DNA from 4 places in the Mesorhizobium sp. 113-3-3 genome. Region 1 is predicted to be linked to each of the others. Evidence: predicted binding sites of a transcription regulator. Region 1 holds the regulator's gene; each other region holds the start of a gene.
What was found. The regulator PhoB, encoded in region 1, activates phosphate uptake and scavenging genes when phosphate is short. The targets are predictions, from matches to a motif close to TGTCATNNANCTGTCAT.
Positions count from the first base shown of each region.

Region 2: the regulator PhoB is predicted to act here: its motif matches at 3,200-3,216, upstream of JG746_RS04220 (PhoX family protein).
Region 3: the regulator PhoB is predicted to act here: its motif matches at 2,502-2,518, upstream of JG746_RS23470 (acid phosphatase).
Region 4: the regulator PhoB is predicted to act here: its motif matches at 3,042-3,058, upstream of phnF (phosphonate metabolism transcriptional regulator PhnF).

Region 1 covers NZ_AP023243.1:1,533,296-1,540,770, forward strand. Annotated here, with positions in the region: gene JG746_RS07405 (response regulator) at 1-134, shown strand, start outside; gene pstS (phosphate ABC transporter substrate-binding protein PstS) at 668-1,723, shown strand; gene pstC (phosphate ABC transporter permease subunit PstC) at 1,790-2,773, shown strand; gene pstA (phosphate ABC transporter permease PstA) at 2,777-3,628, shown strand; gene pstB (phosphate ABC transporter ATP-binding protein PstB) at 3,625-4,428, shown strand; gene phoU (phosphate signaling complex protein PhoU) at 4,454-5,161, shown strand; gene phoB (phosphate regulon transcriptional regulator PhoB) at 5,181-5,870, shown strand; gene JG746_RS07440 (ROK family protein) at 5,883-7,133, opposite strand; gene xylF (D-xylose ABC transporter substrate-binding protein) at 7,403-7,475, shown strand, end outside.
Region 2 covers NZ_AP023243.1:897,236-904,710, forward strand. Annotated here, with positions in the region: gene JG746_RS04205 (sensor histidine kinase) at 157-1,548, shown strand; gene JG746_RS04210 (response regulator) at 1,545-2,207, shown strand; gene JG746_RS04215 (hypothetical protein) at 2,386-3,006, opposite strand; gene JG746_RS04220 (PhoX family protein) at 3,280-5,283, shown strand; gene JG746_RS04225 (hypothetical protein) at 5,409-5,633, shown strand; gene JG746_RS04230 (flavin-containing monooxygenase) at 5,678-6,868, opposite strand; gene JG746_RS04235 (hypothetical protein) at 7,035-7,307, opposite strand; gene JG746_RS04240 (phosphatidylglycerol lysyltransferase domain-containing protein) at 7,306-7,475, shown strand, end outside.
Region 3 covers NZ_AP023243.1:4,778,266-4,785,740, forward strand. Annotated here, with positions in the region: gene JG746_RS23460 (MipA/OmpV family protein) at 1-584, opposite strand, end outside; gene JG746_RS23465 (hypothetical protein) at 715-927, opposite strand; gene JG746_RS23470 (acid phosphatase) at 951-2,501, opposite strand; gene JG746_RS23475 (HdeD family acid-resistance protein) at 2,645-3,199, shown strand; gene JG746_RS23480 (bifunctional riboflavin kinase/FAD synthetase) at 3,201-4,181, opposite strand; gene JG746_RS23485 (TIGR01459 family HAD-type hydrolase) at 4,188-5,048, opposite strand; gene JG746_RS23490 (TadE/TadG family type IV pilus assembly protein) at 5,345-7,297, shown strand.
Region 4 covers NZ_AP023243.1:1,857,075-1,864,549, forward strand. Annotated here, with positions in the region: gene JG746_RS09015 (alpha-D-ribose 1-methylphosphonate 5-phosphate C-P-lyase PhnJ) at 1-363, opposite strand, end outside; gene fosX (FosX/FosE/FosI family fosfomycin resistance hydrolase) at 360-779, opposite strand; gene JG746_RS09025 (carbon-phosphorus lyase complex subunit PhnI) at 776-1,888, opposite strand; gene phnH (phosphonate C-P lyase system protein PhnH) at 1,890-2,501, opposite strand; gene phnG (phosphonate C-P lyase system protein PhnG) at 2,501-2,962, opposite strand; gene phnF (phosphonate metabolism transcriptional regulator PhnF) at 3,084-3,833, shown strand; gene JG746_RS09045 (zinc-binding alcohol dehydrogenase family protein) at 3,849-4,865, opposite strand; gene JG746_RS09050 (ABC transporter permease) at 4,930-5,898, opposite strand; gene JG746_RS09055 (sugar ABC transporter ATP-binding protein) at 5,895-7,448, opposite strand.

The DNA of each region.
Region 1 (7,475 bases):
AGGGCGATCGCGAACGCTGCCTGGAGGCGGGCATGGACGATTATCTGCCCAAGCCGATCAGTCCCAGGGCCCTCCTGGAGAAGGTCGAGCGCTGGATCGGCTCCGGCCGCCAGGTCCAGCGTAACGCGGGATAGCAGGGCGTCGTCCGGCTCCAAGGCCCGAAGGAACCAGACCGGGAGAATCAATCGCGAATAATGCTGCTACCCCTGCGTGCAATGCCTATGGTGCGATCGCACCATACCAAAGGCGGCGCCGAGCCGGGACAATAGCCAAATCGAATTCCGCCCTTGCAGTTACGGGCGGGAGCAGCGACCGCCGGCAACAAACAGCGTCAACCTACCCCAACGGACCTGTTTTTGGCGATGGCCCGGCCATGACACGCTCTGGCCTTGAGCAACGCGCTCCCGCCCGGATTTTCTTCATCCGAGAAAGCCCCGTCGAATCCGGCGGCGGCTCCGGCCGGTGGATGGCTCAAGCCCCTGATTTCGGGTGCAAACTCGGATCAGGTCACGGCCATCCGACGCCACCACCTTTTCCAGTGCCGGCGACGCGTTACCGGGCTGACACGAAACTGTCATGCGACTGTTATAATCCATCGCTATTGGCCTCAGCGGGCGCTGCTTAGGAATGGCGCCGAGAGACCATCTTCCGAACAGGAGCAGGCCACATGAGACATTTCATCCGCTCGGCGGCCGTTGCGATCGCAATGGCTACAGCGTCTACCTTCACCCTTTCCGCAGCCATCGCAGCTGACCTTTCCGGCGCGGGCTCGACCTTCATCTATCCGGTGTTCGCCAAGTGGGCCGACACCTACAAGAAGGACACCGGCATCGGCCTCAACTACCAGTCGATCGGCTCCGGCGGCGGCATCAAGCAGGTCATCGCCAAGACCGTGACCTTCGGCGCCACCGACAAGCCGATGTCCGATGCCGATCTGGAAAAGAACGGCCTCGTGCAGTTCCCGATGGTGATGGGCGGCATCGTGCCGATCGTCAACCTCCAGGGCGTGAAGCCGGGCGAACTGGTCCTCGACGGCAAGACGCTCGCCCAGATCTACCTCGGCGCCATCACCACCTGGGACGATGCCGCTATCAAGGCGCTGAACCCCAGCCTCACCCTGCCGTCGACCGCGATCGCCGTCGTGCATCGTTCGGACGGCTCGGGCACCACCTTCAACTTCACCAACTATCTGGTGAAGCTCTCGCCCGACTGGAAGGACAAGGTTGGTTCGGACACCGCCGTCGAATGGCCGACGGGCGTCGGCGCCAAGGGCAGCGAAGGCGTTGCCAACACCGTCAAGCAGACGGATGGCGGCATCGGCTACGTCGAATACGCCTATGCCAAGCAGAACAACCTGTCCTACTCCAAGATGCTGAATGCAGCCGGCAAGGTCGTCGAGCCGTCGCTGGAGTCCTTCGGCGCTGCCGCTTCGAATGCCGACTTCAAGACTGCCAAGAACTTCAACGTCATCATCACCAACGAGCCCGGCGACACCACCTGGCCGATCGCTGCCTCGACCTGGGTCTTGATCCACAAAGCTCCGGATGATGCCGCTGCCACCGGCGAAGCCCTGAAGTTCTTTGCCTGGGCCTACAAGGACGGCAAGGAAACCGCCAAGGCGCTCGACTATGTCTCGATCCCCGACAGCGTCGTCGACCTGATCAAGGCTTCTTGGAAGGCCGACATCCAGGCCGGCGGCAAGCCCGTCTACGCCGGCGAGTAACATCCTCCAAAGGAGCGCCGCGCCCGCGGCGCTCCTTTTCCTTCAACTGAAAGAGCCGAGCTTGACATGAGCGCTGTCCAGGAAGCCTTGCCAGCCGTTAGAAGTTCGCGCGACGCCACCGTTCGACGGTTCGCGCTGACCGATTCGATCTTCCACGGAATGACCCGCGCCGCTGCCATATTGGTGCTGGTCCTGCTCGGCGGCGTAGCGATCTCGCTGGTAGCCGGTTCCTGGCAAGCCCTGTCGACCTTCGGCTTCTCCTTCCTGACCAGCGAGAGCTGGAACCCGGTGACGGAGAAGTTCGGTGCGCTGGCGCCGATCTACGGCACCATCATCACCTCGGCCATCGCCATCCTGATCGCCGTGCCGCTCGGCATCGGCATCGCCATCTTTCTCACCGAGCTTTGCCCGCGCCCGCTGCGGCGCCCGATCGGCATGGCGGTGGAATTGCTGGCCGGCATCCCGTCGATCATCTACGGCATCTGGGGCCTGTTCGTGCTGGCGCCGTTCCTGCAGACGACGGTGCAGCCCTTCATCATCAGCGTGTTCCACGGCGTTCCGGGCCTCAACGGCCTGTTCGCCGGTCCCCCCTATGGTATCGGCCTGCTGACCTCGGCGATGATCCTGGCCATCATGATCCTGCCGTTCATCACCTCGATCACCAAGGACGTCTTCGATACGGTGCCGTCGGTGCTGAAGGAATCGGCCTATGGCATCGGCTGCACGACCTGGGAGGTCACGCGCCGGGTCGTCATTCCCTATACCCGCATCGGCATCATGGGCGGCGTCATGCTGGCTCTGGGCCGCGCGCTCGGCGAAACCATGGCGGTGACCTTCGTCATCGGCAACGCGCACCGCATCTCGACGTCGCTGTTCGCGCCGGCAACGACCATCTCGGCGACGATCGCCAACGAATTCACCGAAGCCGTCGGCGATCTCTACACCTCCTCGCTGGTCGCGCTCGGCCTGATCCTGTTCGTTATCACCTTCCTGATCCTTGCCATCGCACGCTACATGCTGATGCGCATCGATGCCCGCACGGGAGCCTGACCGATGTCGACAGCCGCATCGCTTCACCAAAGCCGCAAGCGCAAGAATGGCGTGATGATGACGCTGTGCGTCGTCGCGGCCGGCATCGGCCTTGCCTGGCTGGCGCTGATCCTTGGCGCCTTGCTCTACAAGGGCCTGGCCGGCGTCTCGCTCTCGGTCTTCACGGAAATGACGCCGCCGCCCGGCGATGCCGGCGGCCTGCTCAACGCGATCTACGGCAGCATCGTGATGACCATCATCGGCATCATCGTCGGCACGCCGATCGGCGTGCTGGCCGGCACCTACATGGCCGAATACGGCCGCTTCTCGAAGCTCACCACGGTGGTGCGCTTCATCAACGACATTCTTCTGTCGGCGCCGTCGATCATCATCGGACTGTTCGTCTATGAGCTGATGGTGCGGCCGATGGGGCATTTCTCGGCGATCGCCGGTGCCGTGGCACTTGCCATCCTGGTCATCCCCGTCGTCGTGCGCACCACCGAGGACATGCTCAACCTGGTGCCGAACGCCTTGCGCGAAGCGGGCACCGCGATCGGCGCGCCGCGCTGGGTGGTCATCCGCTCGGTTGCCTATCGCGCCGCGCTTTCGGGCATCGTCACCGGCATATTGCTGGCGATCGCGCGCATCTCCGGCGAGACCGCACCGCTTCTTTTCACGGCGCTGAACAACCAGTTCTGGTCGAGCAATCTCAACGCGCCGATGGCCAGCCTGCCTGTCACCATCTTCCAGTTCGCTCTCAGTCCCTATGAGGAATGGCAGCAGCTGGCCTGGACCGGCGCACTCATCATCACATTGACGGTTCTCGCGCTCAGCATCTTTGCGCGCAGCCTGACCGGACGCAGAGAGGACAAATGAGCCAGATGTTGTCTCCAGACATGACGATCGCCGCCGAGGCGGTGACCAAGGCCAAGATCGAGGTCAAGAACCTCAACTTCTACTACGGCCAGTCGAAGGCGCTGAAGGACATCACGCTGTCGCTGCCCGAGCGCAGCGTCACCGCCTTCATCGGCCCTTCGGGTTGCGGAAAGTCGACGCTGCTGCGCGTCTTCAACCGCATCTACGAGCTCTATCCCAAGCAGACCGCCGAGGGCCAGGTGCTGCTCGACGGCCAGAACATTCTCGACCGCTCGCAGGATCTCAACCTGCTGCGCACCAAGATCGGCATGGTGTTCCAGAAGCCGACACCGTTCCCGATGTCGATCTACGAGAACATCGCTTTCGGCGTCAGGCTCTATGAGAAGATCAGCAAGGCCGAGATGGACGGCCGTGTCGAGCAGGCGCTGAAGCGCGCGGCGCTGTGGACCGAGGTCAAGGACAAGCTCAACGCCAGCGGCCTCAGCCTGTCGGGCGGCCAGCAGCAGCGGCTGTGCATCGCCCGCACCGTGGCGGTGAAGCCGGAAGTCATCCTGCTCGACGAGCCGGCCTCGGCGCTCGACCCGCTGTCGACCGCCAAGATCGAGGAACTGATCGACGAGCTGCAGGCCGACTACACGATCGTCATCGTCACCCACAACATGCAGCAGGCCGCGCGCGTGTCGAAGCAGACGGCCTTCATGTATCTGGGCGAACTGGTCGAATTCGACAAAACCGAGAAGATCTTCACGTCGCCTCGCGAGAAGCGCACGCAAGACTACATCACCGGCCGCTTCGGCTGATCGCACGCATACGAGGACCAGGATCATGGCCGAACACACAGTCGCAGCCTTCGACGAGGATCTCGGACAGATCAGCAGGCTGATCAGCGACATGGGCGATCTCGCCGGCTCGATGGTCGGCGGCGCCACCAAGGCGCTGCTGAATTCCGACAATGCGCTCGCCCAGCGCGTGGTCTCCGACGACGCCATCATGGATGCGCGCCAGCGCGAGCTCGACGACCGCGCCATCACGCTGATCGCCAAGCGCCAGCCTATGGCCGACGATCTGCGTCATGTCGTGGGCTCGATCCGCATGGCCGGCGATCTCGAACGCATCGGCGACCTTGCCAAGAACATTGCCAAGCGCGTCGGCACCGTCGGCCTCAGCTCCACGCCGCGCGACCTGTCGCATTCCATCGACGCCATGGCGCAGCTGGTGCTGATCCAGGTGCAGGGCGTGATCGAGGAATATGCGGCGCGCGATGCCGCCGCACTGGCGAAGCTGCGCGCCGACGACGAACGCATCGACGTCAAATACACCTCCGTCTTCCGCGAACTGCTGACCTATATGATGGAGGATCCGCGCAACATCACGGCCTGCACGCATCTGTTGTTCTGCGCCAAGAATCTCGAACGCATCGGCGACCATGTGACCAACATCGCCGAGAACGCGTACTATGTCCTGACCGGCACGCAACTGCCCGCCAACCGTCCAAAGCAGGACGAGACGGCGATGTCGGCGCCGGCGGCCTGAGCGCAGGGGTAACCAAGCGATGATCGCACCACGCATCATGGTGGTGGAGGACGAGGAGCCGCTCGGCGTGCTCCTCCGCTACAATCTGGAATCGGAAGGTTATCAGGTCGAGGTGGTGACACGCGGCGACGAAGCCGAAATCCGCCTGCAGGAGAACGTGCCCGACCTCCTGGTGCTCGACTGGATGGTGCCGGCGGTGTCCGGCATCGAACTCTGCCGGCGCCTGCGGATGCGGCCCGAGACCGAGCGGCTGCCGATCATCATGCTGACCGCGCGGGGCGAAGAAAGCGACCGTGTGCGTGGGCTGTCCACCGGCGCCGACGACTATCTGGTCAAGCCGTTCTCGACGCCGGAATTCATGGCTCGCGTCAAGGCGCTGCTGCGCCGCGCCAAGCCGGAAGTGCTGTCCAGCGTGCTCAAGGTCGGCGACATCGTGCTCGACCGCGAATCGCACCGGGTCTATCGCAAGAAGAGCGAGATCCGGCTCGGACCGACCGAATTCCGCCTGCTCGAATTCATGATGCGCCACCCCGGCCGCGTGTTCTCGCGCAGCCAACTGCTCGACAATGTCTGGGGCGAGACGATCTACATCGACGAACGCACTGTCGACGTGCATGTCGGCCGGCTGCGCAAGGCGGTCAACAATGGCCGCATGCCGGATGTCATCCGCACCATTCGCGGCGCTGGCTACGCGATCAGGGAAGATTGAAAGCGACCTGATTCAGGCGACGTTTTTCTTGGCGGCAAGGCCCGCTTTCGTTTGCACGCCCGGCGCGAAAATCTCCTGGTCGACGAAGGTCAGCGCGCGCATGGCACAGCCTTCGCGGATCAGCGGCAGCTCGTTCGGCTCGGTGTCGAAGGAGATCGATTTCGAGTGCTGGCCGCCAGCGGTCTGGGCGATCGCCTCGCGCAGTGCCGGCTCGATCAGGTCGAAGGCGGCGGCGCTGACGCCGACCATGGCGACGGGCGCGGGATCGATCAGCGCGAACAGGCTGCCGAGGCCGTAGCCAAGTGCCTCGCCGGCCTTGCGGTAGGCTTCGCGCTCGGGCCCGTCCCGTTCGCGTGCCGTGGCGGCCAATGCCCGCATCTGCGCGTCGCTGACATCGGCCACCGGCTCGGTGTCCTCGCTGAGCTGCCTGGCGTTGCGCCAGATGGCATAGTTGCCGGCATAAGCCTCGACGCAGCCACGGCGGCCGCAGCGGCAGAGCGCGCCGCCCGGCCGATGGATCATGTGGCCGAACTCGCCGCCCGAGGAATGGGTGCCGGTGAACAGCTCGCCCTTCAGCACCAGCCCCATGCCGATGCCGTGCGACAAAAGGATGGCGATGAAGTCGTCGCGGTAGCGCTCGGGATCGCGCCAGCGCAGCGCCACCGCCATCATGTTGCAGTCGTTTTCCATGGTGGCGGGGATGCCGAACTCGGCTTCGAGTATGTCGGCGAAGGCGATGTCGGTCTGCGGCGTGATCGGCGACCAGAGCATCGCCCGGGCTTCGGTGTCGGTGATGCCCTGGATCGCCAGCGCGATGCGGGCGACGCTGCGTACGTCGATGTCGGGATCCTCGAGCCGCCGTCGCACGATTGCCGTGCATTCGCCGATCAGCGCTTCGCGCGACATGGTCAGCGTGTCCAGCCGGCGCTGTTCCTCCGATATCACCTGGCCGGCATAGTCGATGACGGCGACGGAGAGGAAATTCAGCGACAGCACCACGGTCATGACAGCCGCGGCCTCCGGGTTGAGGCCAAGGCCGACCTGCGGCCTGCCGCGTTTGAGCGCGCCGGCCTCGCTCGGCTTGCCCTCGGCCAGGATGCCTTCACCGATCAGGTCGGAGGAAATCGCCGATATGGTCGAATGGCTGAGGCCGGTGGTCGCCGCGATCTCGGTGCGCGAAGGCCGGCCGGCCCGGCGCACGGCCGTGATCACCATGGCGCGGTTGCGCCGGCGCAGATCGTCGTGACGGATTCCGACCGACATGTTTTTCCATATCCTCCCGGTCGCCGCGGCTCCTCCGGTCCCTCGAACGCCGCGCGACACGGTCAAATACTGGCAGAAGCGGCCCGTCCTGTCATTTATTTATTCCGAGGCTCGAAAAAAATTCGGAAGGGCATCAAAATCCATCAGAATCGTTGTTGACAGCGTTCCGGTGTTAGACCAGTGTTTTTTCGAGGCTCGAAAAAATAGAGCCTCTGTGCCGGCCTTAGGGCCAGTTTGGTCGCGCCATACGCGGCGCAGGGAGGAATATTATGAAGAGATTCACAACCGCCATCCTGGCGGGTGTCGCCATGTCGCTGACGCTTGCGTCGGTCGCGCAGGCGA
Region 2 (7,475 bases), 640 kb from region 1:
CGAAGCGGCTGCCGCCGCATGTGCCGCGGACCTTGTTTCGCAAGCGCTTCGAGACGTCAAGCGACCTCGTTCTAACGAAGGTCTTGGCAACGGCAAGACTGAGGCTCAATGTGCCGATATCGCCTAGCTGATCGATGGAGGGGCGGTCAGGGGCTCATGATTCGTATTCTGCATAACTTGACGCGGCGCTGGAGCGAGCTTTCCCTTGCCCTGCAATTCCTCGTTGCCGGAGGCTTTGGCCTTCTGGCCGTCATGCTGGTGGTGGGCGCCTGGGTGACGTCGCAGATCCGGGACGGCGTCATCCGCAATTCGGCCGCCACGACGGCGCTCTATGTCGACAGCGTGATCGCGCCGCTGCTGCCGGACCTGCGCAAGAGGGAGGAGCTCAGCGATTCCGCCAAGCAGGCGCTCGACGAGACGCTCGGCCAGGGCGCGCTCGGCAAGCGCCTGGTCTCGTTCAGGCTCTGGCGCCCCGACGGCACCGTGCTCTATGCCAAGGACGCGACCTTGATCGGCCGCCGCTTCGATCTGACAGACAGTCTCCGGTCCGCCTTCCAGGGCAACGTCACCGCGCAATTCGATGTTTTCGATGGAGACGAAGTCAAGGAGCGGACCGTCGGCGTGCCGTTGCTGGAGATCTACAACCCCGTGCGCGAACCCTGGTCCGGCGAGGTGGTGGCCGTCACCGAATTCTTCGAGGTCGCCACCGATTTCAAAGCCACGCTGGCCTCCGCCCTGCTGTCGAGCTGGCTGATCGTGGCCGGCACCACCTTGACGGCCTTTCTGCTGTTGTCGAGCATCGTGCTGCGCGCGAGCCGCACCATCGACGATCAGCGCGGAGCGCTGCGCCGCCAGGTGTCCGAGTTGCAGGGGCTGGTGACGCAAAACAGCGCCTTGCGGCAGCGTGTGCAACGGGCGTCCCGCCGGGCCACCGCCCTCAACGAACGATACCTGCGCCGGATCGGCGCCGACCTGCATGACGGACCGGCGCAACTCGTGGCCCTGGCGGCGCTGCGCATGGACAGCCCGGTATTCTCCGGCGACGGCAATTGGGGCGAAAACCGCGCGACCGAGGTCGCGATGATCCGCAAGACGCTGGAGGATGCGATGCGCGAAATACGCGGTATCTGCACCGGTCTCGTCTTGCCGCAGATAGAAACGGCCGCGGCAACGGACATATTGCGGCTGGCCGTCGATGAACATGAGCGCCGGACGGGAACGTCGGTGACGCTCACACTGCCCAGGCATTTGCCTGAACTCGGCGCTTCCGAGAAGATCAGCATCTATCGTTTCGTGCAGGAAGGGCTGAACAATGCCTATCGCCACGGGCGGGCCAAGGATCAGACGGTGCGGGCCGGGATGAAGAATGGCAGGCTTTTTGTCGAAGTGTCGGACGGCGGGCCGGGTTTCGACCCGGCGCGGGTCGACGGGTTGGGGCTCGCCGGTCTCAGGGAGCGGGTCGAAAGCATTGGCGGCCAGTTCGAGACCTTGACGGGAGCGCAAGGCACACGATTGGTGATCAGTCTTTCGGTCGAGGAGCAAGCATGATTGGGGCTATCCGTATCGCTATTGTCGACGATCATCCGCTGTTTCGCGAAGGCGTGACGCGCAGCCTGTCGGAGATCGGAGGTTTCGAGATCGTCGGCGAAGGCGCGACAGCGCAAGATGCCGAACGCATCGCCTCAACGGTGCGCCCTGACATATTGCTGCTCGATATCTCGATGCCGGGCGGCGGCCTGTCCGCGGTTGCAAGCATCCTTGCCGACCATCCCGCCCAGAGGATCGTCATGCTGACTGTCTCGGAGACCAATGCCGATGTAACCACGGCGCTGAACGCAGGCGTGCAGGGCTATATCCTCAAGGGTGTCGGATCGCGCGCGCTCGCCGACATCCTGCGCAATGTGGCGGCCGGCGAGAGCTATCTTTCGCCGGCGCTGTCGGCGCGGCTGCTTTCCGATCTCCAGTCCCCGCAAGCCACCAACGGCGTGACGGACCGGTTGCGGCAACTCACCGAACGGCAAACGGAAATCCTGCGGCTGGTGGCGGAAGGGCTCTCCAACAAGGAGGTCGCCTTGCGCCTGGAGTTGCAGGAGAAGACGGTCAAGCACCACATGACCGGGGTGCTGTCGAAACTCAATGTGCGAAACCGCACTGAAGCGGCGCTCATGATGCGCGAGTTGCGCGACCGGGACAGAAGCCGCTCTTAGAGCAACTCCAGGAAAGCGGTTTTTCCGGGAAAAGCGCGTAGCGCTTTCCCTGGGGAATTGCGTCAAAACAAAGAGCCAGGCCATTGCGGGACCGCGCGAGGCCCGGACAAGGAAATGTCACCTCCGCCGGGGGCGGCGGAGGTGACATGTGAAACCGGCCGTTGCCTGTTGGCCGGTTTCACAAGGCCTTTAGCCGGCTGACGTCGGCCGGCGTGGCTCGGCGGTCGATGATCGTGCGACCCAGCGCATCCTTCATCTTGAAACGGCCGTTCTCGATCTTTTCGGTGATGCCGTCGGGATGCGTGACGGTGATCTTGTTGCCGCTCACCTCGACCTTGTCGCCGGTCGAGACGTTGACATGGCTGACGCCATTGTCGCTCTGACCCTTGCCGGATGCCGAGTTGTCACCTTTGCCATCCGTTCCGGAATTGCCGCTGTTTCCATTCCCGTTGCCGCTGTTACCACCATTGCCGCCGCTGCTGTTACCGCCGCTACCACCGCCGCTGCTGCTGTTACCGCCGCTACCGCCACTGCTGCTGCTGTTACCGCCGCCGCTGTTACCGCCGTTGCCACCGCCATTACCGCCGCCGTTGCCACCGCCGTTACCGCCGCCGTTGCCACCGCCATTGCCGCCACCGTTACCACCGCCATTGCCGCCACTGGCGGCCTGTGCCGACGCGGCGTCGATTCCGGGGTTGGAGTGGTGCAGGGCAATTCGATAGGGAATGATGGTCAACGCCAGGGCAGCCGCCGAAACGAGCGTCAGCCGGCCACACCGGGCCGTGATCGATCCGTGCATCATGATCTCCGTCGATTGAGCCGGCGCGCCCACCCCAACGTTGCAACCCGCAACATCGCCGAAAGATGTATTGGCCGGAAGCGACCTCCGACCGTTGCGTTTGTCCTCCAGGACCTTTGCAAGCGCAAGGTTGGACTAAAGTCCGACATCACGGGTGACATCCGCCTCGCCCGGAGCGTCGGGGCAGGTATGATGTCACGAAAATGTGATCAGCCGGCTGTAGGGGTCGAAGGGCGACAAAAGCTCCAGCCACTCCAAAGCCAGAGGCCCCTCATGACCGAACATCGCTCCTCCGACACCCGATTCCGCACCAGCCTGCTCGAGGAAAACGACGGTCCGGCCATCAACCCCACCGAAAACCGCACCATGGGCGAGATCATCGCCGCGCGATTCTCACGCCGGGGGTTCCTGAAGGGATCGCTCGCCGTCTCGGCGATCGCCGCGACCGTCGGCCCGCTGGCCTTGACCGCCGCCGACGATGCCCGCGCCGCGGAAGGCTCGGCCTTCAAATTCGACGAGCTCCAGGCCGGCATCGACGACAGGCATCATGTCGCGCCGGGCTACGACGCCGACGTGCTGTTGCGCTGGGGCGATCCGCTGTTTGCCGATTCGCCGGAGTTCGACCCGACGAAACAGTCGGCTGAGGCACAGGCCAGGCAGTTCGGCTACAACAATGACTATGTCGGCTACATCGCGATCGACGGCTCGGCCGAGCACGGCCTGCTCGTGGTCAACCACGAATACACCAACCCGCATTTGATGTTCCCGGGCATCGTTTCGATCGTCGAGAAGGACGGGAAGACGAAGGCCGAGGTCGCCCCGCTCTCGAAGGAGCAGGTCGATGTCGAGATGGCGGCGCATGGCGGCACCATCGTCGAGATCCGCAAGCAAGGTGGCAAATGGCAAGTGGTGCGCGACGGCAAGCACAACCGCCGCATCACCTCGACCACCGAAATGGCGCTATCTGGTCCGGTCGCCGGCCATGATCGCGTCAAGACCAATGCCGACCCGTCCGGCACAAAAGTGTTCGGCACTTGCAACAATTGCGCCGGCGGCGTCACGCCGTGGGGCACCTATGTGATGGCCGAGGAGAACATCCACGGCTATTTCTCCGGCGAACTGCCGGAAGGCCACAAGGAAGCCGCCAACTACAAGCGGCTCGGCATTCCGGAAGGCGCCTATGAATGGGGCGCGCATTACGACCGGTTCAATCTCGCCAAGGAGCCGAACGAACCCAACCGCTTCGGCTGGATCGTCGAGGTCGACGTCAACGATCCGAATTCGACGCCGAGGAAGCGCACCGCCATGGGCCGCTTCAAGCATGAAGGCGCCGAATCGATCGTCGCCAAGGACGGCCGCGTCGTCTTCTATCTCGGCGACGACGAGCGCTTCGACTATGTCTACAAATTCGTCACCAAGGGCACGTTCAACGCCAACGACCATGCCGCCAACAAGGACCTGCTCGACGACGGCACGCTGCATGTCGCCAAATTCGCCGAGGACGGCACGGTGGACTGGCTGCCGATCGTCTTCGGCCAGGGGCCGCTGACGGCGGAAAACGGCTTTGGCAGCCAGGCCGACGTGCTGATCGAGACGCGGCGCGCCGCCGATCTGCTCGCCGCCACCAAGATGGACCGGCCCGAGGACATCCAGCCCAACGGGGTCAACGGCAAGGTCTATGTCATGCTGACCAACAATTCGAAGCGCAAGGCCGACCAGGTCGACGCCGCCAACCCGCGCGCCGAAAATGCCTTCGGTCACATCATCGAGATCACCGAGACCGACGGTGATTTCACCGCCGCAAAGGGCAAATGGGAGGTGCTTTTGAAATGCGGCGATCCCTCGGTTGCCGATGTCGGCGCCACCTTCTCGACGGCGACGACGGCCAATGGCTGGTTCGGCATGCCCGACAATTGCGCGGTCGATTCGGCCGGGCGCCTGTGGGTCGCCACAGACGGCCAGGGTCCGAAGGCCACGGGCCGCACCGATGGCCTGTGGGCGGTCGACACGGAGGGGGCCGCGCGAGCGACCTCAAAGCTGTTCTTCCGCGTGCCGATCGGCGCGGAAATGTGCGGCCCACTGTTTGCGCCCGACGACCAAACCGCTTTCGTCGCGGTCCAGCATCCGGGCGATGGCGGCGAGGATTGGGAAGGTTTCGGCCGCCCGTCCTACTATGAGGATCCGTCGACCCGTTGGCCCGACTTCAAACCCGACATGCCGGTGCGGCCCTCGGTCGTCGCCATCACCAGGCAAGGCGGCGGCAAGATCGCGGTTTGATATCCCGCGAGGCTATGCGTGGACGGGCTTCGGTGATCCCGAAGCCCTTCTTCTTGCATTCAAGCCTCGGGAAAGATTGGCAATTTACTGGTGGCGCCCTAGGTCGTTCTCAGGAGACCATCGCCATGTCGAAGTCAGTCTATGACCGCGGCCTGCTCAAGCCCGCCGACATCGCCAGGCTGCAGCGCGTCTTTGACGAAGCCTGCCTGCGGCGCGAGGCACGGCCCGATTCGCCGGAAGCACGCGAAATCGCCCTGAACCTGCTCGCGCTCCACAATGCCGGCATGGTCGACGAGGAGATGCTGACGGACGCCGTCGGTTTCCGCCGGCTGGAGCCGAAATCGGCGTGATGTCAAAAGCGGTCATATGCTTTTCGCGCGGATCTGCGATCAAATCAGCGTGAGGCGCCAGCTTGCTGGCGGCCGGCACCGGCGATCCGCCTGGCGATCGCCTTGCCCAATATGGCGGCATTGGCGAAGCAGCCGCGAATACTCGGCCGCATGCCGGTGAACCACAGGCCCGGCAGTTTCGGATCGGCCTCGCCGCCGTTGAAGAGCGGGACGCCCTTGCCGTCGAGCACGCCGAGATTGCCGACCATGCGCTCCAGCCCGGTGCGGTAGCCCGTCGCGGCAATGACGATATCGGGATCGATCAGGCTGCCATTGGCAAGGACCACGCCGTCGCGGCTGAATTCCCGTATCGCCGGCACCACGGTGATCTTGCCCGATTTGATGGCGTCGACCGCGCCGTCATCGGCGGCGATCGCAGTGTAGTCCGAGGTCAGGCGGCTGGCGCCGCCCGACGGCGCGGGCGGCATGCCGAATTTGGTGAGATCGCCGAAAACCAGGCGCTGCGTCGCGGCGATCGCCGCATCGGCGACGCGCAGCGGCAGCCGCGCCATGAGCGGCGAAAGCCGGTGCACGGCGATCTGGCCGATGCGCTTGGGCAGAAGGGCGGGGCCATTGCGGGCCGACAGCCAGAGAGAAGCCACATCCACACCGGCCAGATGATTGAGGGCGTCGAAGCCCGAATTGCCGGCGCCGACGACCAGCACCTTCTTGCCGGCATAGGAGTTCGCGTCGCCGAAATCCGCGGAATGGATGATCCGGCCCGCGAAGGCCTGCATACCCTTCCACTGCGGCGTGAAGGGCTCCTTGTCGCGGCCAGTGGCGACGACGACGTGACGCGCCAGGCGCGAGCCGGCGCTGGTGCGCACCGCCCAATGGTCGCCCCGGAACACGAGGGTCTCGACGGCGACGCCGAACTCCACCGGCAGCTGGTTCGCCTCGCGGAAATCGTTCATGTGGCGGATGACGACGCTCTTTGGTGGAAAGGCCGGCGTACCTCCGGGATAGGCAAGGCCGGGCAGCGCCGAGAGGTCGCGATGGGTGTTGAGATGCAGCTGCTGGTGTCGCCGATGCCAGGGCTCGGCAAGCCGGCTCTCCTTTTCCAGAATCGCCACCGGCACGCCGGCCTTGATAAGGGCCTGCGCGACCGCCAGTCCGGCGGCGCCGGCGCCAATGACGATCGCCGGCTCGACCGCCGTCATCTGCTCCGCCCTCTGTCTGGTTGTCGTATCAGCCATTCACTCTCAAAACCCATTCAACCGCCGCTGCATCCCGACAAGGTCGCAGGACGCTGTAACCGTTTGATCGCGCGCAGACCCATTCAGCGGATCGGTGCCGATCGCCTGGGCCTTGCGCCGGGCCGCGGTTGCGCACCAGAGCATCGCACCCACCTGACAACGCCCATCACGCAAATGCGGCCAAAACAACGACATGGCGCGCAATGCCCGCTTCTGTCCGAAACCATGCAGCCCTATATGGCATATCGGCGGCATCGGCGATAATCAGGTCGCGGCAATGTGATTGATTCGAGTTCCGGGCGCTGGCGGATCTCATTACCGACGCAGGAATTCGAAAGCGCAGCGATTTCGGCTTCCCGCGAAAAATCAAGGCGCCGTGGCGCGTCTTGCGTGCCGAAAGGCACGTCGCGTCACAGACGGCACGCGGAATCTCGACCATGCCCTCCTTGCGGATCTATTTCGACAAAATCCTCGAGCGTGCCTCGCCCAGGGTCGAGCGCCTGGCGCTGACGCATGTCGAACGCCTGGCGATGGTTCGCCGCCATGGCGACTTCTCGCTCGCCTATTCGACTGCCGTGCAGCACAAGCTTTCCTATTTTGGCGACGC
Region 3 (7,475 bases), 3.2 Mb from region 1:
GAGGCCACGGCTTCCTGCGCATTGACGCCATAATAGGCGTCGAAATAGTTGGCCGAAGCGAAGGACACGCGCGGGCCGCCCGAAATCCTGACGGTTGGGGTCACATCGTAGAAGGCGTCGGCGGCGATATCGGCGACAAAGCCGTTGTGAGCACGGATGCCATGCCGCAATTCGGCACGCGCGCGCATCCAGTCCGTCGGATAGAATTCGAAGAAGCCTCCGACTTCGCCGCCCCAGCGGACAGGATCGAGCCCCTTGAGCTCATCGTCACTGCTGCGCGAAAACAGGAACTTGCCGGTCAGGCCGGCGCGAACGCCGCCATCATCGACCAACGCCAGCGAAATGTTGTCGTTGCGCGAAGTGAAGCGTGCCTGGGGGCCGGCCTTGCCCAGGGATATGATGGGCTGGGCGCTGAGCATGTATTTCTTGCCGCCCTCGAAATTCGGCGCGACAAGGCCAGTGGCGCCAACCGTCAGATACCAGTCGCCGGACAGCCAGCCCAAGGGACCGTCACCGGCCTCGGCCGCGGAGGCGCCCAGCAAGGCGGCGGTCAGAAGCAGCGGAATCGCCCGGACAATACGCATCGATACCCCTTACGCGAAACACGCCGGAACAAACACCCGGCATCGCTCAAGCCATGGCGCCAGTTCGGTAAAATTTGACTTAACATCCGTAACAGTTGCGTCGGCCAACCTTGTGTCCGGCCACGCCGGATCAGGCGCGGCGCGGCGCGGTCGGCAGGTCCAGCAGCCCTCTCACGGTCTTGCTGCCCTTGCCCGCAATGCGCACCGATCCGTCGTCGCCCACCTCCACCGTCGCACCGTTGGCAAAGCTTAGCGACCAGCCGTCGCCCCTGGCGTTGCGGCGGCGGTCGGTAAGCTCGATACCGGCAGCGGTGACAAGGGCGACGATCCCGTCAGCGTTCATCGCTTTCCTTCCGACACGGGCCTTCAATTGAGGTCGAGCCCGGTGGTAAGATCGCCGAGCGGCGGTTCACCATGCACCGCAACGGCCCTGTCGCGAACCACGATGCCGTGCAGCACCGGCAGTTCGAAGCGCTCCGTGATGAAGCGCAGGATCGAAGTCGTGTCGTAGGGCGTCTGATCGACATAGCCGTGCTTGGCGAAGGGCGAAACGATGATGGCGGGGACGCGTGAGCCAGGCCCCCAGCGGTCGCCCTTGGGCGGAGCTACGTGATCCCAGATGCCGCCATTCTCGTCATAGGTGACGACCACCAGCATATGCGGCCATTGCGGGCTTTTCTCCAGATGGGCGACGACGTCGGCGATATGGCGATCTCCGGCTTGGATGTCGGCATAGCCGGAATGCTCGTTGAGATTGCCCTGCGGCTTGTAGAAGGAAACCTGTGGCAGGGCGCCGTCGTCGATCGCCTGGATGAAGCTAACGCCGCCCAGCCCACCGTCACGCAGATGTTCGCGCCTGGCTTCGGTGCCGGGCGCGTAATTGGCATAATAGTTGAACGGTTGGTGGTGGTACTGGAAATTCGGAACCGGCGCGTTGTTGCCATGGTCGAGCGTGTACTGCCAGGCGCCCGAATACCATGCCCAGGTGACGTGCTTGAGGCTAAGCATGTCGCCGATGGTCGGCTCCGTCTGGGGCGGCAGCGTGGTGGGCTTGGACGGATCCGCAAGGAGCCTATCGCCGCCAGGCGCCGGATCGTTGCCGCTCGGTTGGTAAGGCGGCTGCATCGTGTTCACCGCGTGGAAGTCCGGCGTCAGATTGCCATCGGAGACAAATTTCGGAATGCCGTCGCGCGCCGATTTCGGCGAATTGTCGGCGATCTTCAGCGCTGTGCCGCTATCATCCGTCACCGAAATCGATGGTTTGGCCGGGCTCTTGTCGGCATCGGCGTAGTAAGGCGCGCAAGCGCAGATCAGCCATTGGTGGTTGAAAAACGAGCCGCCGAACCCACCCATGAAGAAATGATCGGCCAGCACGTATTTCTGCGCGACCGCCCACATGTCGGTCTTGGAAGCGTCCCAGTTGCTCATCGGCATGGCGCCTGAATCGGCCCAGGCAACGAACATGTCGTTCTTGCCGCCGTTGATCTGCATCTGGTTCTGGTAATAGCGATGCCAGAGATCGTGCGTCGTGACGCTGAGCGGCACGTTGAAACCCTTCGGGTCGTTCACGGTGAACGGCGCGTTTGGAAGGTGCTCGGTCATCGCCTGCGTCACCGGCGGCGTGACGCCCTTGGCGGTCAGCCCGTCCCACACCGGCGGCAGTTCGGACAGCACCGAGCCGTCACGGTCGCGCTGCTGCAGGCTTTCCTGGCTGGCTTTGTCGATGCCTTCGGCACCGGGAAAATGGCCATAGAGATTGTCGAAGGCGCGGTTCTCGGCGAAGATGACGACCACCGTTTCTATCTTGGCGATGCCATCCGGCGGATCGCCGGGCTGTGCTGCGAGTGCGCAAGCCGCAGTGGCAGCGAACAGGGCGAGAGTTGAGGAAAACAGGGCGAGTCCGTGGGATCGCTTCATTGTCATACCTCCCTGATGCAAAGCCGGATGACACCAGCTTCGCGGCGCCTTTGCAATAGCCACCGCGCTGGACGGGTAGTGCCATTGGGATTACCTTCCTTTCAACCGCAGGATGCGCGGCCAGATGTGAAGGGAGACGGATCATGACCTTGCAAGGCGATGCCCTGAAAGACGCGATCGGCCGGACGCGGGACAAATGGGGATGGTTTGTGGGGCTCGGCGTGCTTTTGCTGATCTTCGGCGGCATTGCCTTTGGCAATCTGTTCATCGCCACGGTCGCCTCGGTCTATGTCGTCGGCTGGCTGATGCTGATGGCCGGCATCATCGAGATCCTCCATGCTTTCGGGGTAAAGACCTGGAGCCGCTTCTTCTACTGGCTGCTCAGCGGGCTGCTTTACGCCATCGCTGGCTTCTTCGCCTTCGACAATCCGCTGCTGGCCTCGGCGGTGCTGACCTTCCTGCTGGCCGTTGCGCTCGTCGCCTCCGGCGCGCTGCGGGCCTGGGTCGGCTACAGCCACCGTCCGGAACAGGGCTGGGGCTGGATCGTCGCGGCAGGCCTCATCAGCGTGCTTGCCGGCCTGATCATCGCCATGGGTTGGCCGGTCAACAGCCTGTGGGTGCTCGGACTGTTCCTGGCGATCGACCTGATCTTCCAGGGCTGGAGCTTCATCGCGATCGGACTGGCGCTGAAAAAGTAAGTCAGAAAGCAATGGCCGCGTCGAGCTGCGAAAGCGGCTTGACGCCGGCGAGCAGCGCACTCGCCTCGGCTTCATCGCGCTTCATCTGCACCACCAATGCATCGAGGCCGTCGAATTTGATCTCGCTGCGCAGGAAGCCGAAGAACGAGACCTCGCAGGTCTCGCCGTAGAGATCGCCGGAAAAATCGAAGACGAAGGTTTCCAGAAGCGGCGCGCCATTGTCGTCGACGGTCGGGCGCCGGCCGAAGCTGGCTACACCATCATGCAACGTGCCGTCGGCGCGGCGGAAGCGGACGGCATAAATCCCTTCCTTCAGAGTCGCTTCCGGTGAAAGCCTCATGTTGGCAGTAGGAAAGCCCAGCGTGCGGCCGAGCTGCTGGCCGCCGATCACTTCAGCCTCGACCGTGAAGCGATAGCCGAACAGGCCGGCAGCCTCGGCCACCTCGCCATCGCAGAGCAAAGCCCGGATCCGGCTTGACGAAACCACCTCCGCGCCCTCGTCGCGAAAAGCGTCGACGAGCGTGACGCCAAAGCCATGGCGTTCGCCGGCCGCCATCAGATAGGCCGGTCCGCCCTGGCGGTCCTTGCCGAAATGGAAATCGAACCCGGTCACGGCGTGGGTGATGCCGAGCGTCCTCTCCAGCACGCCGGTGACGAAGGCTTCCGCCGACAGCGCGGCAAAGTCGCGCGTGAACGGTTGCTCGACGAGCGCGGCAAAGCCCAGCAAGGACAAGAGCCGCGCCTTCATCGGCGGCGGCGTCAGCACGAACAACGGCATGTCGGGCCTGAAGACCTTCCGCGGGTGCGGTTCGAAGCTCAGCACCAGGGCCGGCACGTCACGCCGCACAGCCTCGGCCAGCGCCCGTTCAAGCACCGCCTGATGGCCACGGTGGACGCCGTCGAAATTGCCGATCGCGACAACGCCGCCACGCAAGTCGGCGGGCAGTGGCGCCGTCGCGGTGAGATGCTGGAAGCCTACCATCACCACCTACTGCAGTCTGACCATGACGGCCACGGGACGATAGCCGTGCCGCTCCAGGAAGAGCCCGAGCTTGGCCGGATCCGGCCGGGATGCATCGCCGTAGTCGCGGGCATGGATGCCGCCGGAGACATAGAGAACGTCGAAACCATTGTCGGCCGCGCCCTTCACATCGGTCATCATCCCATCGCCGATGGCCAATATCCGGGAACGCTCGACCGGCCGGCCAAGCACCTCCGCCACCTCCTTCATCGCGAGATCGTAGATCGGTGCGTAGGGCTTTCCCGCGATCAACGTGCGGCCGCCGAGCTGGGCATAGTCGCGCGCCAGGGCGCCGGCGCACCAGATGATGCGCTCGCCCCGCTCCACCATGATATCGGGATTGGCGCAGATGAACGGCAGGTTCCTGGCCCGCAACCGGCGCAAAAGGTCGGTATAATCCTCAGGCTTCTCGACCTCGTCATCGAACAGTCCGGTGCATACGACGCCGGCGGCCTCGAATTCCTCGACGAGCTCGACATCGAGACCGTCATAGAGGGTGAGATCGCGGTCGGCGCCGATGTGGAAGATCTTGCGTGGACCTTCGGCGATCAGGTCGCGGGTCACATCGCCCGAGGTCACGACACGGTCGTAGGCTGACGGCGGAACACCGATCACACTCATCTGGGCCACGACATCGGCGCTGCGGCGTGGCGAATTGGTGATGAGAACAACGGGAATACCGGCAGCCCTTGCCCTGGCCAGCGCCGCCGCGGCCGCCGGAAAATGCCATTCGCCATTGTGCACCACGCCCCAGACATCGCAAAGAATTGCCGAATAGGCTTTGCAGACGTCTTCGAGCGAGCCGACGATGTCAGGCGAATTCGCCATGCCGTTTCCTTCAATATGAGCGTTGCGAGTGCCGTGGCCGACGGTTCGCCGCAGCGGATTCGAATTATCCGAACCGATCCATGCTGTCACCAGCTTTCACCGGGAGATCGGCGCGAAGGCCACCCGCGCGCCCGATCGGGAGCATCCGCCGGCGGCCAAAACCGCGACTGTACAGCGTTTGGTTAACGCGCGTTGAAAGCCCGGCTCGATCTTGGACATATTACGGCAACCTGAAATTTAACGATTTATGACAGTGTCTCGACCGATAATCGATTTGGCGGGGGTAGTTTGGTGCAATGATCCGGAGATTCGGAAGCGATCGGCGTGGCAATTATGCACTCATGACGGTCCTCGCCACGGTACCAATCATGGGCGGCCTGGCGCTCGGCGTCGACTATACGGAAATGACGCGCCAGCGACAAAATGCCTTGAACGCCCTGGACGCCGCCGGCGTCGCCACTGCCCAGCAGATCGTTGCCGGCGCCAGCGACGCCGACGCCAAGGCGTATGCCAAGAATTTCTTCGAAGCCAATCTCGCGCATATCGATCCAGCCAACACCACGCTGGCCGTGACGCTGCCCAACAACAACGCGGGCGGCGGCACCTTGAAGCTCTGCAGTACCTTGACCTACAAACCCTACTTCCTGCCGACGGCAAAAATGCTGGTGGGCGGCAGCACCGCCAACAGCGACATCAGCTTCGGCGCGTGCTCGGAAGTCCGCCTGAAGAATACGCTGGAAGTGTCGCTGGTGCTCGACAATTCCGGCTCGATGACGGAACTCGGCAAAGGATCCAACAAGGTACGGTTCGACCTCCTCAAGGATGCCGCCAAACAGCTGGTCGACCAGTTGGCTGGCCAGGCGCAGATGATGAAGCAGGTCACCAAGCCGGTCCAGTTCAGCCTGGTTCCCTTCGCCGCGTCGGTCAATGTTGGCCCCGGCAACGCCTCGGCATCCTGGATGGACACCACCGGGATTTCACCGATCCATCATGAGAATTTCGACTGGGCGAGCATGAGTTCGACCTATTCGTCCACCAAGTACGCCCAGAATATCGCCGGCGTCTGGTACGCCAAGGGCACCGGTTGGGACGCAACCCAGAAGGACCAGCCGCTGACCCGCTTCTCCATCTACAGCCAGATGAAGCGCACGGCCTCGGCCACCTACGTGGCGCAGTTCAAATGCACCTCGACCTATTCCAACGGCTCCTGCAAGACCTGGCAAAGCGGCTACAACTATACCTATGGAAACGTCGCTTCCTGGGGCGGCTGTGTCGAGTCGCGGCCTTATCCTTACAATATCGACGACACCGCGGCGGCGACCGGGACGCCGGCGACGCTGTTCGTGCCCATGTTCGCGCCCGATGAAACCGATCTCACCGACAGCAACATCCCGGCTCGCCCCGCCAACAACAATTGGATTGCTGACGGGTCGTCGGGCAACAGCGCGGCACGCCAGAGCTATATGCCGAAATATTTTACCGACCCGGGCACCACGGTTACTCCAGCCTACGGCATGGATGCCGGCCCCAATACGAGTTGCAGCACCACGCCTATCACGCCGCTGACCGATGTTTCCACGACGGCCGGTGCGGGCGCGGTCAAGTCTGCGATCGACGCCATGGCTGCGGATGGCGCCACCAATGTGCCTGAAGGCATGGCATGGGGCTGGAGGAGCCTTTCCAGCGCTGCCCCGTTCACCGAGGGCAGACCCGAGACAGAAAGAGGCAACGACAAGGTTCTGATCGTCCTGACCGATGGTGCGAACACCTATTACACACCAACGTCGGTGACGGCCCAGACCTACTCTGGAACCAACTGGAACTATGGTGGAAACGATCTGGCGGGCAGCAAAGCCATCTATTCGGCGCTGGGCTACATCGTGCCGTTCAGCAACGCCTACAGCTATGGTCGGATGTTCCTTGGCACCAGCGGCAGCGTCAGCAAGACCGACTATTCAAACGCCAACTACACCAAGGCGATGAACGAGTACTTCACGACGTTGTGCAACAATGCCAAGGCCGCCAACATCATGGTCATGACCATTGCGCTCGACCTCGATGCCAACAAGGCGGCGGAGAAAACACAGATGGATGCGCTGAAGGCCTGCTCGTCGGATTCCCGCTTCAGCAAGGATCCGGCCGATCCGAGTAAGCCGATGAAACTGTTCTGGAATTCGACCGGGGCGACACTGTCCGACGATTTCAAGGCGATCGGCAACGAACTGTCCAACCTGCGCATCGTCAGCTGATCGACAGGTTCCGCTCGCGAGAACGCCCTGCCCCGACAGGGCGTTTCGCTGTTGGACCGGGTCGGGCCGCAGGCTTGCATTGGTTAGCGGTTGGTGAAGCGCCAGCCAAGCAATAGAGCGGTTTCCCAAACCCGTCCTTCAGCGTTTTGTGAAAAGCTGGCGTCAATCGAGAATCCGC
Region 4 (7,475 bases), 320 kb from region 1:
CAGCACCTGGCCCGCGGTCAGCGGATGCTCGGGGATGCGGTGGCGGGTTTGGATGATGGTGGCGCTGGCGGTGTCGGTGGTGACAGCGACGTTGGCGACCTTCTTGAAGAAGGCGCGGATGGAGACCGCGTTGGTGGTGTCGTCGGCGCCCTGGTCGATGACCTTCAGCACATCGTCGGGGCCGATGATCGAGGCGGTGACCTGGACGCCGCCAGTGCCCCAGCCATAAGGCATCGGCATTTCGCGCGAGGCGAACGGCACCTGATAGCCGGGGATGGCGATGCCCTTGAGGATCGCCCGGCGGATCATCCGCTTGGTCTGTTCGTCGAGATAAGCAAAGTTGTAGGTGGCGATGTCGGTCATGATGCGACCTCAAATCCCTTGGCGTAGCGCGTCAGCCGCTCTTCGAGCGTGCCGGTGTGCAGTTCGAACATGTGGTTGTCGTCGTCGTAGAAATAGATCGAACGGCCTTCACCCTCGACGCGCGGACGCGGCGGGCGCATGTCGAGGCCTAGCCTGCCGACGCGCTCGGCATAGCGGTCGAAATCGGCGTCATCGATTTTGAAGGCGATGTGGTTGTAGCTGCGCTCCGGCAGTGCCTCGCCTTGCATGATGGCGATCCAGAGGTCACCGATCAGGAAGAATTTTTCGCGTGACAGCGAGAACTGCTCGGCGTCGCTGGCATAGACCTCGCGCGCGTCGAAAATTTCGGTCAGGATGGCGGTCATCCGGTCGAGGTCGCGGACGATGAAGGTCAGGTGGGACAGGCCTTCGATCATTCCGCTGCCTCCCGCTTCTCGTCGATCTTGGCGGGGTTTTCGCGTGCCTCGTATTCGGCGCGCATGCGCCGCACCAGGTCGAGTTCGGCCTGGAAGTCCACATAGTGCGGCAGTTTCAGATGCTCGACGAAGCCGGTCGCCTGGACGTTGTCGGAATGCGAGATGACGAATTCCTCGTCCTGGGCGGCGGCGACAATGTCCTCGCCGAGCTCGGAGGCGCGCAGGGCGCGGTCGCAAAGCGCCATGGCCATCGCCTTGCGCTCGCTCTGGCCGAAGACGAGGCCGTAGCCGCGGGTGAATTGCGGCGGCGCCTTGGCCGAGCCCTTGAACTGGTTGACCATCTGGCATTCGGTGACCCGCACCGTGCCGAGGGGGGCTGCAAAGGGCAGTTCGGGGACGTCGAGTTCCAGCTCGACCTCGCCGATGCGGATCTCGCCGACAAAGGGATGGTTGCGGGCATAGCCGCGCTGGGTGGAATAGCCGAGTGCCAGCAGGAAACCCTCATCGCCGCGCGACAGCGCCTGCAGGCGGATGTCGCGCGCCATCGGGAACTCCAGCGGCTCGCGGGTGATGTCGCCGGGAACATGATCCCCCGGCATCTCGCCGTCCGGTTCGATCAGCCCTTCGCGAGCGAGGATCGCCGAAACGCGTGGCATGGCCTGCGCTTCCGTCTCGCGCCGCAAGGGCTCGGCGACATCGGCGCCGGCGGCAAGCTCGGGGTCGAGAAGCCGGTGCGTGTAGTCGAAGGTCGGCCCAAGCAACTGGCCGCCGGGCAGATCCTTGTAGGTCGCCGAGACGCGCCGTTCGACCAGCATGGCGCCGGTGTCGATCGGCTTGGTGTAGCCGAAGCGCGGCAGCGTGGTGCGATAGGCGCGCACCAGGAAGATCGCCTCGATCATGTCGCCGCACGCCTGGACGATGGCGAGTGCTGCGAGTTCACGGTCATAGAGCGAGCCTTCGCTCATCACCCGGTCGACCCCGAGCGCCAGCTGCTCGACGATCTGGTCGAGGCGCAGTGCCGGCACCGAACGGTCGCCGCGCCGGCGGTCGGCAAGCAGGCTGTGGGCGTTGGCGATTGCGGCTTCGCCGCCTTTTACCGCGACATACATCTTACGCCCCCATCGTCTTGATGCGCGTGGTGCGCGGCAGGCAAGCTATGCCTTCCGGCGTAGCGAGGATGATGTCGACGCCGCGTGGAAAGCGCTGGATGTTCTGCTTCCACTGCTCGATGAAGTGACGCGGCATCTGCGCCGGCGCGATCGTGGCGCTGGTTTCGATGCCGGGGCCTTCGAGCAGCAGGGGAACGCCTGAAGTGAAATCGCTGACCTGCAGGATCAGGGTGGTCGAGCGGTCGGGATAATCCTGCGTTCCCTGAGAAAAGCCGTCGAGCGCCATCATCTCGGCAGGCGTGGCGACGAAGGCGAAATGCGCGTCGGCAGGCGTGTTGGCGAGCGGCGCGCCGGTGTGGAAGCCAAGCCATGAGCCGATCGCGGCGGAGGTGTGCAAGGCGGGGTCGAGCCAGAGCGGCGTGTCGTTGTCGCACAGCGCCAATGCCACGGCGCCAGCAGTTCCCGAGAGCGGCGCGGGTGGGCGGGCCAAGGCCGGCAAAGGCTGCACGCTGCCCGGCCTTGCCATCGCATCCATGACCGCGCGGAAGACTGTCTGGGCGTTGAACACCGGGTCGGCGAAGCCGCCCTCGATCGATTGCGCTGCGATATCCATCAGTCTTCTCCGCGAACCATGGTGAAGAAATCCACCTTCGTTGCCGCCGTCTCGGCGCGACGTTTTTCCTGGGCAGTGGCGAGCGCCGACCTCAAAGGCGCGATCAGCCTGGTCTCGACCTCGGCGCGTCGGGCAGGGTCCTGCCACAGCGCGTCGGCTATCGCCGCCAGCTTCGCCTTCTGCTTGTCGCGGCCAAGCGCGTAGCAATGGCCGACCTGTCCCGACGGCAACCGGACGGTAGCGCGGGTGACGGTCGCCTCACCGACATTGAACGGCGCGCCGCCGCCGCCGATGCGGCCGCGCAACGTCACCAGCCCGGTCTCGGGGCCGCGCAGCAGCTCGGCCTGCGAGGGCAGGCCGGCCTCGTTCCAGAGCCGGACGATGTCGTCGCCGCTCGCTTGCGCCAGCGTCGCCATGGCGGCCTTGCGTTCGGCCTGGTCGCGGGCTTCCTGTCCTCGCATCGGTAGCATTCCTCTTTGCTAAATTTGTCTATTGATATAGACAACTATACAAATTATACATACTACGTAGCGCGAGTCCATGACGGGTGGATGACAGGGGCCAGATGGACGGGGGCAATTCATGATCGGGCGACAGGAAGCCGACAGCATCGAGCGGCGCAGCGGCGTTTCGCTGTGGCGGCAGATTGCCGACAGGATCCTGCAGGCAATCGCCATCGGGGATTTGGCCGAGAATGCCGCGCTGCCGCCGGAGGTGGCACTGGCCGAGCGCTATGGCGTCAACCGTCACACGGTGCGCAGCGCCATATCGGCGCTTGTGCAGGAAGGGGTGCTGCGGGCCGAGCAGGGACGCGGCACCTTCGTCCTGTCGCGCAAGCGGCTGTCCTATCCGATCGGCGCGCGCACGCGCTTTTCAACGGGCCTGCAGGGACAGACCTCGGAACGCCACATCGTGCTGCTCGCCTCATCGGTCGAGCCGGCCAGCCAGCGCGTCGCCGAGGGACTTGGGCTGGTCAGGGGCGCCGAGGTGATCCGGCTGGAGACACGCGGTGAGGCCGATGGACGGCCTGTGTCACGCGCTGCCGGCTGGTTCGATGCCAGGCGCTTTTCCGGCATCGACAAGGCGATGGCGGAGACCGGCTCGATCACTGCGTCGCTGGCCCGCTTCGGCATAGACGACTATCTCAGGCAATCGACCGTGCTGTCGGCGCGCCATGCCGATGCGGCCGATCTCGTCGACCTCGACCTGCAGCCGGGCGCCATCGTGCTGGTCACGGTGGCCGTCAACACCACGCCCGACGGCCAACCGATCCAGTTTTCGGAGTCGCGCTTTCCGGCGGAACGGGTGGAGCTGAAACTGTCGGCGCTGTGAGCCGGCTTCTGCCGACTATCCGATCTCGATCACGGCCTTGATCAGGCCGGATTTCTCGTGCGCCCAGCGCGCGAGATCGCTGGGCGTGCCGGCAAGCGTGGTGCGGTGGGTGACGAGCTTGGCCAAGGGCACGGCGCCGTTGCGGATCGAGGTTGCGACATGGTCGAAATCGGCACGCAGTGCATTGCGGCTGCCGACCAGCGTCATTTCGCGCTTGTGGAATTCAGGGTCGGAGAAGACGATGTCGTCCTTGACGACGCTGACCAGCACCAGTGTGCCGCCATGCGCGACATGGGCGAAGGCCGACTGCACCGACCGGGTGTTGCCGGTGGCATCGAAGACCACGTCGAAGCCTTCGCCTGATGTCGCTTCCCTGACCAGGTCGGGCACCGCGCCACGTGACCCGTCGAGTGTCTGGAAGCCGAGTTCGGTTTCGGCGAAGGCGAGCCTTTCACTGCTCATGTCGAGCAGCGTTACGTCGAGCCCGGCGATGCGGGCGAAGATGGCGGTGCCGAGACCGATCGGGCCGGCGCCGATGACAAGCGCGCGGGCGCCGGGATCGGCGCGGGCGCGACGCACAGCGTGCGCGCCGATGGCCAGGAATTCGACGGCGGCGGCGTCGGCCAGCGACAGGCCATTGGCCGGATAGAGATTCTGCGCCGGGACAAGAATGCGTTCGCACATGGCGCCGTCGCGATGGACGCCCAGCACCTCGATCCTGACGCAGCAATTCGGTTTGCCGTGCCGGCAGGCGATGCATTTGCCGCAGGAGAGATAGGGGTTGATGACGACCGGTTCGCCAATGGCAAGGTCGACGCCCTCGCCCGTCTCGATCACGGTGCCGGAGACTTCATGGCCCATGATGCGGGGGTAGGCGAGGAACGGATGCTTGCCCTCGAAAATGTGGTAGTCGGTGCCGCAGATGCCGACATGGCTGACCGCGACCAGCGCCCAGCCGGCAGCGGGTGCGCCGGGCGCGGGGCGGTCTTCCAGGACGAGTTCCCCGGGCGAGCGGCAGACAACGGCTTTCATGTTTCAGTCCAGTTGGGTTTCCGACCCGTCTTCACGCCGGGCCGGAGATCGATTTCAGCAGTGGTCACTTGCCGCCGCGGCGGCGCAGACCGTCGAAATAGACGATGACGATGATCAGCACGCCGGTGATGATGCGCTGCCAGAAGGCGTTGACGTTGAGCAGGTTGGCGCCGTTGTTGATGGTGGCGAGAATGAAGGCGCCGAGCAGCGGGCCATGCACCGAGCCGACCGCGCCGAACAGCGAAGTACCGCCGATGACCGAGGACGCGATCGCCTGCAGTTCCCAGCCCTCGGCCTGTGTCGGGTTGCCGATGCCGATGCGCGAGGCCAGGAGCACGCCGACAAAGGCCGCGCACAGGCCCGACAGCGTGTAGGCCATGTAGATGGTGCGCTGGACATTGACGCCGGACAGGCGCGAGGCCTCGGCATTTGAGCCGACCGAGAAGAGGTAGCGGCCCCAGCGGCTGTGATGCAGGAAAATATAAGCCGGAATGCCGACCAGGATCACCATCCAGAACAGATTGGGCACGCCGAGGAAGGAGTTGCGGGAGAACTCCTGGAAGGCATCATTGTTGATGGAGATCGAGTTGCCGTTGGTCATCAGAAGGCCGATGCCGCGCAAGGACGTCAGTGTCGCCAGAGTGATGATGAAGGGCGGCAGGCCCATCTTGACGATGCCGAAGCCGTGGAACAGGCCGATCGCAACGCCGACCAGAAGCGTGATCAGGATGGCGAGGAAGACGGGTATGCCGGCATTGATCAGCATCGCGGCAATGACGGTGGCGAAGCCGACCACCGCACCGACGGACAGATCGATGCCGCCGGTGATGATGACGAAGGTCTGGCCGACCGCCAGGATGGCGATCATCGAACCCTGACGCAGAAGGTTCGAGATGTTGTTGGCCGAGGCGAAGCTCGATGTCGACAGCGACAAGATCACCCAGAGCAGCACCAGCAGCGCCAGCAGTGTCAGCCCGAACAGGGCGTTGTAATTGCGCTTGGGTTTTTCGGCAGGAATCGCCTCGGTGCTCATATCTTTCCTCCCAGCTTTTCTTGTTTCTCGGCGAGCGCCTGTGTGAGAATTTCCTCGTGATCGGCGGTGCGGAATCCGTGTGTCGCCACCAGCTTGCCGCGGCGGAACACGTGCAGCGTATCGGCCAGCTCATAGACTTCCGGCAGGTAGGACGAGATCAGGATGATGCCGGCGCCCTTCGACAGGAGCGCGCCGAACAGGCGGTAGATCTCGGCCTTGGTGCCGACATCGACGCCGACGGTCGGCTCGTCGAAGATGAACAGCTTGGCGCCATGCGCCAGCCATTTGCCGATGACGATCTTCTGCTGGTTGCCGCCCGACAGGCTGGAGGCCAGCGCATGGCGTGTCGGCGTCTTGATGCGCAGATCGGCAATCTGGCGGTCGGCCTGGGTCTTCTCCTGCGCGCCGGAGATCAACATGTTCTTGGAGATGCGCTTGTAGATCGGCAGGTTGAGATTGAGGCCGACCGGCAGGTTGAGGCAGAGACCCTGGTCGCGGCGGCTTTCCGGCGCCAGCGCCATGCCGAGCTTGATCGCGTCATGCTCCGAATTGACCTGAACCGGCTTGCCTTCCCACAGGATCTGGCCGGCCGACTTGCGGTGGCGCCCGTAGAGCGTGGTGACGAATTCGCTGCGCCCGGCGCCGATCAGCCCGTAGAGCCCGACAATCTCGCCGGCGCGGACTGTCATCGAGACATTTTCGAAGCCCTTGCCCGACAGGTTCCTGGCCTCGACGATTGTAGCGCCCGGGGTGAAATGCTCCTTGTGATAGACCTGCTCGATCGAGCGGTTGATCATCAGCTTGACCAGTTCGGCATCGTTGGTCTCGGCGATGTTTCTGGTGCCGACCAGCGTGCCGTCGCGCAGCACGGAGACGCGATCGGCCAGCTCGAAGACTTCTTCCATGCGGTGGCTGATGTAGATGATCGTCACGCCCTCCGCCTTCAGCCGGCGGATCAGAGTGAAGAGCTGGTCGGCCTCCTTGCGGGTCAGGTAGGCGGTCGGCTCATCGAAGATCAGGAATTTGGTGCCGCGCACGGTGGCGCGGGCGGCGGCGATCAGCTGCTGCTGGCCGATGGTGAGGTCGCCGAGCACGACATGCGCCGGCAGATCGAAGCCGAGATCGTCGATGATCTTCTGCGCTTCCTTGACCATGGCGCGCTGCTGCAGGATGCCGAAGCGCGAATTCTCCTCGCCAAGGAACATGTTGGCGGCAACCGTCAAATGACGGCAGAGCACGACTTCCTGGTGCACCGCGTTGATGCCGAGCGCCATCGCTTCATGCGGGGTCGCCAGCGGCGCGGGCTTGCCTTCCCAGATGACATCGCCTGATGTGCGCGGCATGACGCCGGTCAGAAGCTTGATCAGGGTGGATTTGCCGGCACCGTTCTCGCCGACAATGGCGTGGATTTCGCCCGACTTGAAGGCCAGCGTCACCGGCTTCAGTGCATGGGTGCCGGGATATTTCTTCTCGAGGCCGCGCAGTTCGAGGATCGTTCTGCCGGGCTCCAGCACGGGGGCGGGGTGCAGGTCCTGCGCCGTCGATGTCATGACAATCCTCCCTGACTGGCCTTACGA